Regions from separate parts of the Bradyrhizobium sp. 45 genome, predicted to be linked through region 2. Evidence: riboswitches for the same ligand, from Rfam matches in the RefSeq annotation. Region 2 holds a riboswitch; the other holds the start of a gene.
What was found. A riboswitch is a leader RNA that binds a small molecule or an ion and turns the genes downstream of it on or off. The one in region 2 is predicted to bind S-adenosylmethionine.
Positions count from the first base shown of each region.

Region 1: linked by a shared signal. The riboswitch ahead of IVB42_RS22435 (homoserine O-acetyltransferase) and the one ahead of IVB42_RS06740 (O-succinylhomoserine sulfhydrylase) in region 2 are both predicted to bind S-adenosylmethionine.

Region 1 covers NZ_JADPIX010000122.1:438,223-442,947, forward strand. The annotation lists gene IVB42_RS22425 (histidinol-phosphate transaminase) at 1-300, opposite strand, end outside; gene IVB42_RS22430 (chorismate mutase) at 336-1,184, opposite strand; SAM riboswitch at 1,389-1,468, shown strand; gene IVB42_RS22435 (homoserine O-acetyltransferase) at 1,559-2,761, shown strand; gene metW (methionine biosynthesis protein MetW) at 2,774-3,436, shown strand; gene IVB42_RS22445 (alpha/beta hydrolase) at 3,488-4,351, opposite strand; gene IVB42_RS22450 (TIGR02594 family protein) at 4,551-4,725, shown strand, end outside.
Region 2 covers NZ_JADPIX010000049.1:46,129-50,853, reverse strand. The annotation lists gene IVB42_RS06755 (OpgC domain-containing protein) at 1-134, shown strand, start outside; gene IVB42_RS06750 (lipolytic enzyme) at 134-913, shown strand; gene IVB42_RS06745 (SGNH/GDSL hydrolase family protein) at 926-1,918, shown strand; gene IVB42_RS06740 (O-succinylhomoserine sulfhydrylase) at 1,973-3,169, opposite strand; SAM riboswitch at 3,240-3,319, opposite strand; gene IVB42_RS06735 (2'-deoxycytidine 5'-triphosphate deaminase) at 3,430-4,536, shown strand; gene IVB42_RS06730 (PAS domain S-box protein) at 4,714-4,725, shown strand, end outside.

The DNA of each region.
Region 1 (4,725 bases), on a different contig from region 2:
ATAGGTGTGGGCGAGCAGGTTGAGGATCTCGTCCGAGCCGGCGCCGCAGATGACGCGGTTGGGATCGAGCCCGAAGGTGCGCCCGATTGCTTCGCGCAGCACGCGCGAGGTTCCTTCCGGATAGTCTTCCAGATGATCCGCCACCTGCTTGAACGCCTCGATCGCCTTCGGCGAGGGCCCGAACGGCGTCTCGTTGGCCGAGAGCTTGAACACCTTGCGGCCAGGCTCTGCCACCGGGGTCTTGCCGGGCGTGTAGGGCGCAATATCGAGAATGCCGGGATTCGGCACGGGGCGGGACATCTTCAACTCCGGAGTGGGCTTAAGCGGTTCGCGACTTACGATTTCGACCCGGTCGGGGGCACCGTATAGCGCGTTGCGTGGCTGCCGACGAGGGCCGTGGAGCGCACCGAGGCCCCCGCTTCGATCAGGGCAGCCTTGATCTTGTCGATGCTGCTTGTCGCGGTGACCGAGACCAGCAGCGCGGCGCCGTCGAAGGCGGTGTCGGGCACCGCCACGATCTCGGCGAGCGGCGACAGGGCGCGCGCGACCTCCGCATTCCACCCAGAGACGCGTACGCTGAAGGTCTCGACCTCCGTCACCAGCGCGCTGTCGGCGACGCGCGAGACCGCGAACACGGGCAACGCCGCCGGATGGTCGGCGCGCTCGACGAAGGGCAGCCGCGCGATGATCTTTGGCGCGCCAGCTTCTTCCAGCGACAGCCACCACGGCGTGCGGCTCGAGGTCGCCGAGACCAGCGCCAGATCGCCCTTGGACTTCGCGACGGCCTCGACCGCCGCCTGCGCGCTGAAATGCGCGACGTAAGGCACGGTGAAGCCGAAATGGAATCGCGCGGAATCGCGCATGGCCGGCTCGCTCGCCGAGATGTCGGCGTGGACCGAGAACGGGGCCTGGACATAGGTGAAGGTCGCGATGATGACGCGCCAGATGCTCTCGACCGTGTCGAGCGGCAGGATGCCGCGATGACGCTGCACGAGGTCGCGCATCATGGAGGCCTCGCGTGCCGGGCGGAACGCCGAGCCGACCTCCTGGGTCTGCTTCACCTGGATCAGGCGGTCGATGATGTCGCCGCGTTGCATCAGCAGGCGATGCATGCCTTCGTCGATCGCGTCGATCTCCTTACGCAATTCCTGGAGTGATGGTGGCGCGGGCGGACGTTGGGACATGTCTGACAGGTGCTGCTGAGAGGCTTTCCAATGCGGATCAGTCGAGCCGTCACCGCTGTGATGGATATCCTGATTAGGCAGTCGGGGCTGCGAAAGCAAAGAGAAATGCAAAGAGAAATCGGGCCCTTTCCGCCCGTGGCGCGACAGGCGAATTTGGCTGATCCGGGCCGTGACTTGACGAAAACCGTCCAAGACGGTAGTTTTTACCCGTTCCGTGGTCATTTGAGCCGGCCGGCTTGCAGCCACGTTAAAAAACTCGCTAAACAGGCCGGGGACGCTTTCGATCCCGGCCGAACCTATCGTTCAGGCCGGGTTTTTCATGGCCTGATGTCAATGCGGTCACTTCTACGATCGCAAACGAGGTCGATGGTCAGATGGTTGGCGTCCAGTCCATTCCGAGTCCCGCGATCACCGCCGACGAGCGGTCGCACGAGGTGGATCATCCGAGTTCGCACGTCGCGCAGTTCGGCTCGGAGCAGCCGCTGCGGCTCGACTGCGGGGTCGATCTCAGCCCGTTCCAGATCGCCTACCAGACCTACGGCGAGCTGAATGCCGATCGCTCCAACGCGATCCTGATCTGCCATGCGCTGACCGGCGACCAGCACGTCGCCAACGTGCACCCTGTCACCGGCAAGCCCGGCTGGTGGGAGACCTTGGTCGGCCCCGGCCGGCCGCTCGATCCCAACGAATATTTTATCATCTGCTCCAACGTGATCGGCGGCTGCATGGGCTCGACCGGCCCGGCCTCGATCAATCCCGCGACCGGCAAGGTTTGGGGGCTCGATTTCCCCGTCATCACCATCCCCGACATGGTGCGCGCGCAGGCGATGCTGATCGACCGGCTCGGCATCGACACGCTGTTCGCGGTCGTCGGCGGCTCGATGGGCGGCATGCAAGTGCTGCAATGGACTGCGGCGTATCCGAGTCGCGTGTTCTCCGCGCTGGCGATTGCCTGCTCGACACGACACTCGGCGCAGAACATCGCGTTCCACGAGCTTGGCCGTCAGGCGGTGATGGCCGACCCCGACTGGCACCATGGCGGCTATGCCGATCGAGGTATCCATCCGCATCGTGGCCTCGCTGTCGCCCGGATGGCGGCGCACATCACCTATCTCTCCGACGCCGCGCTGCATCGAAAATTCGGGCGGCGCATGCAGGACCGCGAGCTGCCGACTTTCTCTTTCGACGCCGACTTCCAGGTTGAGTCCTATCTGCGCTACCAGGGCTCGTCCTTCGTCGAGCGCTTCGACGCCAACTCCTATCTCTATCTGACCCGCGCGATGGACTATTTCGACATCGCCGCCGACCACGGCGGTGTGCTGGCGAAGGCGTTCGCGGGAATCCAGACCCGCTTCTGCGTGGTCTCCTTCACCAGCGACTGGCTGTTCCCGACCTCGGAATCGCGCGCGCTGGTGCACGCGCTGAATGCGTCGAGCGCGCGGGTGTCGTTCGCCGAAATCGAGACCGATCGCGGTCACGACGCCTTCCTGCTCGACGTGCCCGAATTCCTTGATATCTCCCGCGCCTTCCTGCAATCGGCAGGCAAGGCGCGCGGGCTCACCGCCAATAATGCTTAAGGACGGCTAGTCATGTCTGTACAGGAAGCGTTGCCGCTGGGCGGCCTTGCGACCGGGCAGCCCGGTGATTTTCGCGCGGACCATGTGCTGGTGGCCAACATGGTCAAGCCGGGCTCGAAGGTGCTCGACGTCGGCTGCGGCGAGGGCGACCTGCTCCAACTGCTGGAAACCCGCGGCGTCGACGGCCGCGGCATCGAGCTGTCGCGCGAGGGCGTCAACCGCTGCGTCGCCAAGGGTCTTGCGGTGGTGCAGGGCGATGCCGACACCGACCTCGTGAATTATCCGGATGACGCCTTCGACTACGTGATCCTGTCGCAGACGTTGCAGGCGACGCGGCAGCCGAAAGTGGTGCTGGAGAATTTGCTGCGCATCGGCCGCCGCGCCATCGTGTCGTTCCCGAATTTCGGCTTCTGGAAGATGCGGCTCCAGCTCCTGATCGGCGGCCACATGCCGCGCACGGAGAACCTGCCGGCAAGCTGGTATGACACCGCCAACATCCATTTCTGCACCATCAAGGATTTCGTCGAGCTCTGCGACGCGATCGACGTCAAGATGGAACGTGCCGAGGCGCTCGACCTCTACGGCCGTCCGCTGCGGCTGCGGATGCCTTGGTGGGTGTGGAATCTGTTCGGCGAGCAGGGCGTGTTTCTGCTGACGCGGGGCGGCAGGAAGTAGGCCGGCCCGTTACCCCATCTACGCGACCCAGTACCTGGTGACGCCTTCGCGCTAATGCGCCGCCAGTGACCTCGGGTCGCGCACCGGCCATCTTCCCGCTTCCACCAGCGTGACGAACCGTTCCACCGTTTCGTTGAACAGCGCTGGCTCTTCGAGATTGAGGACGTGGCCGGACTTTGGAAACATGGCGAGCCCTGCCGCCGGCAGATGCTTCTTCAGAAACAGGCTTGCGCCCACGCACGGATCGTCCTCGTCGCCGCAGATGATGAGTGCCGGCGTCGTGGCCGCTCTGATCGCGTCCGTCATCGTAAAGATCGAGGGACGGCCGGCCTGGAAGCCGCGCATCGTCCGCGCTGATCCCTTGGCGTCGTGCCGCGCCAGGGCGGCATAGAAATCGGCGTGACCGCGCGGGTCCTTCACCAGGAAGGGAATCCGGCTCGGCGCCTCGCGCGTGACTTTTGCGACTTCGGCTGAGCCGAGCATCTCGAATTGCTCCGCGTTGGCGCGGCACTGCTGGCGCCAAGCGTCGAGGTTCTCGATCTCCGAGCCCGAGCCGACGCCGGCGAGCGTCATCGACAGCGCACGTTGGGGCGCGTTGAGCCCGATCTGGAGCGACGAATAGGCGCCCATCGAGAGGCCGACGAAGTGCGCGCGATCGATCTTCAGATGATCGAGCACCGCGAGCGCATCGGTGTAGAAATGCGTGTAGCGGTAGACCTCGCCATCAGGCACGTCCGATGGCGTGTAGCCGCGTGCGGAATAGGTGATGCAGCGATGGCCGCGCGAGAAGTAGCGCATCTGCGGCTCCCAATTGGTGTAGTCGGCCGCGAATTCGTGCAGAAAAATAATCGGCGTGCCCGTGCCCGCTTCTTCGAAATAGAGTCGACAATTGTCCTTCGTGAGGGCGTGAGGCATCCGGTTTTCTCCCTGAGGTGGCTGCGGCTTTGGAATGCCGTCCTGCGGTCAGCGCATACGATGGTAGCACTTATTAATCATCGTCCAAATTCTTAGGGGCCGCGTCTTGTTCTCGCCACATCAGGATACTGATACAGCCCGCGGATGTCGGCCACCGCACGGGCCGACGGGGAAGTGGGGTGTCAACGAAGGATGAAGAATGTTCGAGTTGTTTGCGTCTCGCCTGTCGCGCTGTGTCGTTGCGCTGGCTGTTTTCTTCGCGGCGTTCGCCGCCTTCACTTCTCCGGCGTCAGCACGACCTCATCGTCATAGCGCAGAGCGGCACGCTTACGCGCATCACGCCAGCAGACATCATCATTACCGGCATGCACGCG
Region 2 (4,725 bases):
TAATAAGTCTCTCCGGAATCCTGATCATGTGGGCCATGGCCTGGCTGATTTCGTGGTACAAGCGGGTGGCTGACAAGAGCGGTTCGAAAACCAAAAGCGCCGTCGGCAGCGCCGATATGGCGGGAGGGGGCTGATGAAGGCGAAGGTTTTCCTGAGCCTGATCCTGCTGTGCGGTGGTCTCGCCGCGCCTCCGGCGCGCGCGGACGATGCTGCGCCGGCTGCTTCAGCCGCGCCCGCAGCCTGTGAAGTGCCGTCCTATCTGCTCACCAGCGAAAGCCAGCTTCCCAAGGTCGCCGATGCCGTGAAGGCCGGCAAGCCGCTCGAAATCCTGGTCATCGGCAGTCGCTCGACCACGATTCCGGCTTCCGAGGACGCCTCTTATCCGGCGCGGATGCAGGCCATCCTGAAGGACAAGCTGCCGCCGTCCGAGACTGTGCACGTCTCCGTAGAAATACAGAGCAAGAAAACGGCCGAGGAGGCGGCTGCCAGCTTCGTTAAGCTGATGGAAGCAAAAACGCCTACTTTGGTCATCTGGCAGACCGGGACTGTCGATGCTATCCGAGCCATCGATCCCGATGATTTTCGTGGCGCGGTGACCGAAGGGGTTGTTGCGTTGCAAAAGGCAGGGGCTGACGTCGTCTTGATGAATTTGCAGTACAGTCCGCGTACCGAAACCATGATCTCGGTGCCGCCATACCTCGACAATATGCGGGTGGTGGCGCAGGAGCACGATATTCCGCTGTTCGATCGGTTCGCGATCATGCGGCAGTGGAATGATCAGGGCCAGTTCGACCTATTCAGCCCGTCGCGCGGGCCCGAGTTGGCGAAGCAGGTCCATGATTGCCTTGGCCGGGCGTTGGCACAGTTCCTGATCGACGCTGCCCATCTGGAGCCGGCCCAGCAGCAAAATTGAGGTCTAGCGTTAATGAGTTCTCTCCGCCCTTTTTGCCTGACGGCATGGCTGGCTGTGCCCGCAGCAGCGGTGCTGCTGTTGCTGAGTCCGGCCTCGCAGTCCCACGCGCAGACGCAGGCCGCGCAGGCAACACCGGCCCCGCAGCAGTCGGCTGATCCGGCTCCCGCTTCACCGTCCCAGACCACCGTCGCAGCGACGTCCCCCGACCAGCGCGGCATCACGGCGCGCGCCATCGACAAGGTGAAGCAGGTCGCGAAATCCGCCGGCGACATCTTTAGCCGCGTGCCCTGCCTGTCGCCGAAGGGCGGCTCGAAGGCGATGGGCTCGCTGCCGCATGTCGCGGGCAAGCTCGTCGCCGGCCAGCCCGTCGTCATCGTCGCGTTCGGCTCGTCGTCGACCGCGGGATTCGGCGCGAGCTCGCCGGAGTTCAACTATCCCAATCGCCTTGCCGCGCAGCTGCACCGGCACTATCCGACCGCCGACATCACCGTCGTCAATGCCGGCGTCGGCGGCGAGGATGCGCCCGAGATGATGAAGCGTCTCCAGAAAGAGGTGATCGACGTGCATCCGGATCTGGTGATCTGGCAGGTCGGCACCAATGCCGTGCTGCGCAATCTCGATCCTGGCGAGACCGCCAAACTGGTCGAGGACGGCATCGCTCGCATCCAGGCCACCGGCGGCACCGACATCGTGCTGGTCGATCCGCAATATTCGCCCGCCGTCAACCAGCGCGCCGAGAGCGCCGGCAAGATGGTGAAGCTGCTCGGCAAGGTCGCCGAGCTCCGTCACGTCGGCATCTTCCCGCGCTTCGAGGTGATGCGCGACTGGCACGAGAAGCAATCGCTTCCGGTCGAGAGTTTCGTGATCGCCGACGGACTGCACATGAACGATTGGGGCTATGCCTGCTTCGCCCAGCTCCTCGGCGACGACATCATTCGCTCCGTCGGCCAGATCAAGCTCGGCGTGAACGTGCCCGCGGACGTGCGGACGTACCGGCCAATGTGACTTGTCGTCCCGGCCCCCATGCGCAATTGCGCACTAGGCCGGGACGACAATAACTCACGCCTTCTCCAGCGCCGCGGTCAGATCCTCGATCAGATCGTCCGCGTGCTCGAGGCCTGCCGAGAAGCGGATGAATCCTTCGCTGATGCCGAGCGCGGCGCGGTCCTCCGGCTTCAAACGCTGATGCGTCGTGGTCGCGGGATGGGTGACGAGGCTCTTGGCGTCGCCGAGATTGTTCGAGATCTTGGCGAGCTTGAGCTCGTTGAGCACGCGGAACGCCGCCTGCTTGCCGCCCTTGACCTCGAGGCCGACCAGCGTCGAGCCGCCGCGCATCTGCTTCTTCACCAATGCAGCCTGCGGATGATCGGCGCGGCCGGGAAACACCAGCCGCGAAATCTTCGGATGGCTCGCCAGCACGTCCGCGATGCGCGCCGCCGTCTCGGTCTGCGCGCGCACGCGCACGGCGAGCGTCTCCAGCCCCTTGAGCAGGACCCAGGCGTTGAACGGCGAGATCGACGGGCCGGTCTGGCGCATGAAATTGTGGATGTGCTCGGCGATGAACGCTTCCGAGGACAGGATGATGCCGCCGAGACAGCGGCCCTGGCCGTCGATGTGCTTGGTCGCGGAATAGACCACGACGTCGGCGCCGAGCGCGAGCGGGCTCTGCCAGATCGGGGTGGCGAACACGTTGTCGACGACGAGCCGCGCGCCGCCACTATGCGCGATCTCGGCAATGCCGGGAATGTCGAGCACGTCGAGCGTCGGATTGGTCGGGCTCTCCAGGAAGAACGTCTTGGTGTTCGGCTTCATGGCGCGCTGCCACTGGTCGAGATCGAGGCCGTCGACCAGCGTGGTCTCGATGCCGTAGCGCGGCAGTAAATCCTGCACGACGTAGAGACACGAGCCGAACAGCGCGCGCGAGGCCACGACGTGATCGCCGGCCTTGAGCGGCGCCAGGATCGCGGTCGTCACCGCGGCCATGCCGGTCGCGGCCGAACGTGCCGCTTCGGCGCCTTCGAGCTCGATCATGCGGCGCTCGAACATCGAGATGGTCGGATTGGAGTAGCGTGAATAGATGAAGCCGGGGTCCTCGCCCTTGAACCGCGCCTCGCACTCCTCAGCGCTGTTGTAGACGTAGCCCTGGGTCAGGAACAGCGACTCCGACGTCTCGCCATATTGCGAGCGTAAGGTGCCGGAATGAACCAGGCGAGTTTCGGGACGGTAGTGGGCGGTTGGCGCCGGGGACTTCGACATAGGACCTCCTGAAGTGACCATCGAGAATGGTCACAAAAAAACCGGCCTGGAATATCTCCACGGGCCGGGATCACAGAGGTCCCCGGCCTGTTTAGCGACTTATTTAACGTGGCTGCAAGCCGGCCGGCTCAAATCACCACGGGATAAGTCATGCTCATATTCCGCAATGCCCTTTCCGTCAAGACGTCCATCGGATAGCCGTAAAACGCTCATATTTCCCGCATGTCGGGATGTGTTTGATCCCTGATGAGGACCCCGGGTTGACGTTCACGGTCGCCGCCGACGCCAATGGTATCCTGCCCGACCGCATGATCGCGGCGATGGCGGAGGGCGGTCTCATCCTGCCCGCTTACGACTTCGTCGAAAGCCAGATCCAGCCGGCGAGCCTCGATTTGCGTCTTGGCGATATCGCCTATCGCGTTCGCGCCAGCTTCCTGCCCGGTCCCGGCGCCACGGTCGCCGAGCGCATCGACGAGTTGAAGCTGCACGAGTTCAGCCTCGCCGACGGCGCGGTGCTGGAGACCAACTGCGTCTACATCGTGCCGCTGCTTGAAAGCCTCGCGCTGCCGCCGGAAATCGTCGCGGCCGCCAACCCGAAGAGCTCGACCGGCCGGCTCGACGTCTTCACCCGCGTGATCGCCGACGGCACCCGCCGCTTCGACATGATCGGTGCCGGCTATCACGGCCCGCTCTATGCCGAGATCAGCCCGAAGACGTTTCCGGTGCTGGTCAGCGAGGGCTCGCGCCTGAGCCAGGTGCGCTTCCGCACCGGCGATGCCATCCTCAACATCGACGACCTCGAGGCGCTGCACGCGACCGAGCGTCTCGTCGATATCGACGATGCCGACCTCACCGGCGGCGTCGCCGTCTCTGTTGATCTCTCCGGCGAGAAGAGCGGCGGCTTCGTCGGCTACCGCGCCAAGCGCCACACCGGCGTCATCGACGTCGATCGCCGCGCCGGCTATTCCGTCGAGGACTTCTGGGAGCCGATCTCGGCCCGTCCCGACGGCAGCCTGATCCTCGATCCCGGCGAGTTCTATATCCTCGCGTCGAAAGAGGCGGTGCAGGTGCCGCCCGATTACGCCGCGGAGATGGTGCCGTTCGATCCGCTGGTCGGCGAGTTCCGCGTGCATTATGCCGGATTCTTCGATCCCGGCTTCGGCTATGCCGGCGCCGGCGGGCTAGGCTCGCGCGCCGTGCTCGAAGTGCGCTCGCGCGAGGTGCCGTTCATCCTCGAGCACGGCCAGATCGTCGGCCGCCTCGTCTACGAGAAGATGCTGGCCCGCCCCGACGCGATGTACGGCCAGCGCATCGGCTCGAACTACCAGGCGCAGGGCCTGAAGCTGAGCAAGCATTTCCGGGTGTAGGGATAGCCTCACCTTCCGCTGTCATGCCTCGGCTTGACCGGGGCATCCAGTACGCCGTAGCCTATTGGTTCGATCACATCCGCCTCTGGAATACTGGATCGCCCGATCAAGTCGGGCGATGACACCGAATCTGTGTCAAGATGGGAAGTGAATCCGGGCTACGTCCGAGGTGGCGAAATGACAGATCAA